DNA from 2 places in the Shewanella halotolerans genome. Region 1 is predicted to be linked to the other one. Evidence: predicted binding sites of a transcription regulator. Region 1 holds the regulator's gene; the other holds the start of a gene.
What was found. Region 1 encodes ArgR, which controls arginine synthesis, uptake and breakdown. Its sites were predicted from a motif close to ANTGAATANNTATTCANT; they were not measured.
Positions count from the first base shown of each region.

Region 1 (2,208 bases):
TTGAATTAACGGTCGGGATCCCAGTAATTGGTAGGGCGCTTGGCATAGATCTCATCGATGGAGCGCACCTGCACCTTATTATGCTCTGGGTACACCACCACATCATGGGGATCGCGATTGCCCAGCACCAGAAACAGGAAGTCGGCTTCGGATTCGTTTTTCAGGGTATGGGCGATGCCTGAGTTGGCGGTAAAACAGATATAGTCGCCCTGCTTAAAGGGGTGAGGCTCGCCGTCGATATACAGGGTGGCTTCGCCTTGCAGCGCGTAGAGGTGTTCCTCTTCCTTGGTGTGATAGTGGGCGACGGAGGAGAGCTTGCCGGGCTCCAGTCGTTCCATGGTGACGCCGATCTGCTGACAACCGGCGGCATCGCCGATATGTTTCTGATGGCTGGCGTATCGATCTGAGTGTTGCCAAGATTCCCAGCAAAGGTTGTCGATATTGATTATCTTATTGTTATTCATCTCGGGTCCTTAACCATCGGGTGACAGAGGGGGATGGTTTGGACTCAGTGTATCCTATCAGATATACAGTATTCAATTTGAGCGTGATTAAACCTAGGTAAAACCAAGTCAAAACTTAGATAAAAAAACACCCTTTGCCCAAACTGGCTAAAGGGTGTCTCTTGAGAGGACGGCTTAGGCCATCCTTGAGAAGTGGATTAATCGGCGTAGTTAAATAGCGACTTGACGGTCTCGAGTGTCTTGTCCACTTCCTGAATGTTGGAAGGGCAGATAAAGATGGTATCGTCACCGGCGATGGTGCCAAGAATGCCTTCTGGCTTACCTATGGAGTCCAGTAGTCTGGCGATCAGCTGGGCCGCACCTGGGCTGGTTCTGACCACTATCATAGATTGGTTATGGTCGACATCCAGTACTAAGTTCTTCAGTGGGCTGCCGGCCGTCGGGACCCCAAGCTCGGCGGGCAGGCAGTAGACCATCTCCTGCTTGGCGTTGCGGGTGCGCACGGCGCCAAACTTGCTCAGCATGCGTGAGACTTTGGATTGGTTAATGTTGTTGAAGCCCTCGGACTGCAGGGCGTTGACTATCTCGCTCTGGGAGCCAAAACGCTCCTCTTTCAAGATAGCCTTAAAGGTCTTTACAAGTTCGTCTTGATTTTTATTGGCTTGCATATCGAATTATTCTTATATTCAAAAAACTGGCTTATTTTGAATATTTTTGCGCCATTAGTCAAGCGTTATTCGGATTGTGTGAATAAAAATTCAGGTTTGCAGAGGGTTCTTGGAGGCAAAGGCTAACAGGCAAGGCTGGACAGTATATCTTAAATGGCCTGTAAATGGCAGTAGGCTGGGAGAAATTGAAATTATCTGGCCACACGACTAAGGGATAATTGAATTTTTACCGTGATTCCAGTAATGTTGCGCCATCGGTAAATCTAGATCTATATCACATAATATCCAAGAATTAACGGAGATAACTATGAAAGTTGCTGTACTTGGTGCCGCCGGTGGTATTGGCCAGGCTCTTGCCCTACTACTCAAAACTCAACTGCCTGCCGGTTCAAAACTATCCCTTTATGATATTGCGCCAGTCACTCCTGGTGTTGCCGTTGACCTAAGCCACATCCCGACTGCTGTAGAAGTTAAGGGTTTTGCGGGTGAAGATCCAACGCCAGCGCTGGAAGGTGCCGACGTGGTACTGATCTCTGCCGGTGTTGCACGTAAGCCAGGCATGGATCGTTCAGATCTATTCAACATCAACGCGGGTATCGTAAGAAACCTGGTTGAGAAGTGTGCCGCAACTTGCCCTAAGGCGCTGATCGGTATCATCACTAACCCAGTTAACACTACTGTCGCTATCGCTGCAGAAGTACTGAAAGCTGCTGGTGTATATGACAAGAACCGTCTGTTCGGTGTGACTACCCTTGACGTTATCCGTTCTGAAACTTTCGTTGCCGAAGCGAAGGGTCTGAACGTTGCCGACGTTAAAGTGAATGTTATCGGTGGACACAGCGGCGTGACTATTCTGCCACTTCTGTCTCAAGTCGAAGGCGTAAGCTTCTCTGATGAAGAAGTGGCTGCACTGACGACTCGTATCCAGAACGCAGGTACTGAAGTGGTTGAAGCTAAGGCGGGTGGCGGTAGCGCGACTCTGTCTATGGGTCAGGCGGCATGTCGTTTCGGTCTGTCACTGGTTCGCGGCCTACAGGGCGACGCTAACGTTGTTGAGTGTGCCTATGTCGATGGTG
Region 1 is NZ_CP080417.1:3,620,892-3,623,099, reverse strand. It holds gene K0H81_RS15750 (cupin domain-containing protein) at 6-464, opposite strand; gene argR (transcriptional regulator ArgR) at 662-1,132, opposite strand; gene mdh (malate dehydrogenase) at 1,440-2,208, shown strand, end outside.

Region 2 (2,208 bases), 1.3 Mb from region 1:
TGCATGATCTCTATGGCGTTGAGTCCCTTGGCCGGATCCGAAGAGTGACCGCTGCGTCCCGTGATGCGGATGCCCTGTGCCAGGTGTCCCTTATGCATATAGACAGGCTTTAGGCCGGTGGGCTCGCCTATGAGTGCATATTCAGGTGCGATGGCCTTAGATTGGGCGAAGGCCTTGGCGCCATTCATCGTAGTTTCTTCATCGGCGCTGGCGAGTATGTAGAGCGGGCGAATGAAATCTTGGGTCGGCATCTGGCGCACCGCCTCTATGACCAGCGCGAAGAAACCCTTCATGTCGCAGCTGCCCAGCCCATACCAGCGATTATCCTTCTCGGTAAGGGTAAAGGGATCCTGACTCCAGCGTCCCTCGTCGAAAGGAACTGTATCTGTATGTCCCGCCAGCAGCAGCCCACCGCGTCCCTGGCCGATCTTGGCCAGCAGGTTGTGTTTACCACGTGTGTCGGGGACGGCCTGCATCTGGCAGTCGAAGCCCAGATCGGTGAGCCACTGGCTCAGCAGACTCACCACACCTTGGTTACTCATGTCGAGTTCTGCTTCCTGGGCGCTGATGGACGGGGTAGCAATTAGCTCGCGAAAGGATTGCTTGATATCGGGAAAGGTTTTCATCATTTGACTCAAATCACCAATTTTATTTAAAAATATCTATTCAATAATATTGCATAATTAGTTTGTTGTGTTAGTCTATCAAACAGCTAAAACGAGTGCCATTATTAAAGGCTTAACTTAGAGATAAAAAATGAACAATTTCTTCTTACTTTTTGCATATAAGGTTAGCTGTAATCACTTCCTGCGACGATAATCTTGTCATATTGGTATCTATACCAGGGCTTTAGCAGTGCCCCTCTCTTTTTTACCGTTAACACAATATAGAAGTCATAAAGTATGAAAAGCATAGCGATAATTGGCGCCAGTGGTTACACAGGTGCTCAGGTTACTTCACTGATCCAGGCCGATGATCAGCTTAAGATTCAAGGCCTCTATGTTTCTGAAAACAGTCTGGATAAGGGCAAAACTTTGGCTAGCCTGTATCCGGTTTACAGCCATATCGATCTTAGTCTGGCACCGCTAACAGAGCAGGCCAAGCAGACCATAGTCGATGAGGCCGATGCCGTGGTGTTGGCGACCGACCATGGTGTGAGCCTGCACCTGGCGGCCTGGTTCTATCAGGCGGGTCTGGCGGTGTTCGACCTTTCCGGCGCCTACCGTTTTGCCGATAGCGAACAGTATCCCAAATGGTACGGTTTCGAGCATATCTACCCAGAGGTGTTGGCCGAGGCCGTCTATGGTCTGGCGGAGTGGAACGCCGAGGCGATTGCCGCCAGCAAGATGATTGCCGTGCCTGGCTGTTATCCCACGGCCTCGCTAACAGCGTTAAAACCCCTGAAAGATCTGATGACAGACAGCCTGCCGGTGATCAACGCCGTCAGCGGTGTGACCGGCGCCGGCAGAAAGGCGCAGCTGCACACCAGCTTCTGCGAGGTGAGCCTGACGCCTTACGGTGTGCTTGGTCATAGACATCAACCCGAGATAGCGACTCAGCTGGGGCAGCAGGTGATCTTCACCCCTCACCTGGGCAACTTTAAGCGTGGCATTCTGGCTACCATTACCGTGCAGATGAAGCCCGGGGTGAGCGAAGCCGATATTGCCAAGGCCTATGAGGTATATGAGTCGGCGCCTCTGGTGAATGTGTACCATAATCAATTTCCTAAGGTTGACGATGTGGTGCATACCCCTAACTGCCTGCTGGGATGGAAGTATGATCCCCTCAATGGCTATCTGGTGGTGGCGAGCGCTATCGACAATCTGATGAAAGGTGCGGCGAGTCAGGCGCATCAATGCATAAAGATTCATTTCAATTATTAATATTGTCACCTGTGAGAGAGAAGTAGCTATGTCGGCAAATAAGAAAACCTTAGTGCTTAAAGTGGGTGGCGCCCTGATGCAGTGTGAGATGGGGCTGGCACGCCTGATGGCGAGCGCCGCGAACATCATCAAGTCGGGCCAATCTGTCATCTTGGTTCATGGTGGCGGTTGCCTGGTAGACGAGCAGCTCAAGGCCAATGGCATGGAGACGGTCAAGCTGGACGGTTTGCGTGTCACCCCCGAAGAGCAGGTGCCTATTGTGGTTGGCGCGCTGGCGGGGACCTCTAACAAGATCTTGCAGGCCAGTGCCATCAAGGCGGGTATC
Region 2 is NZ_CP080417.1:213,559-215,766, forward strand. It holds gene argE (acetylornithine deacetylase) at 1-626, opposite strand, end outside; gene argC (N-acetyl-gamma-glutamyl-phosphate reductase) at 903-1,883, shown strand; gene argB (acetylglutamate kinase) at 1,912-2,208, shown strand, end outside.
Region 2: the regulator ArgR is predicted to act here: its motif matches at 654-671, upstream of argC (N-acetyl-gamma-glutamyl-phosphate reductase).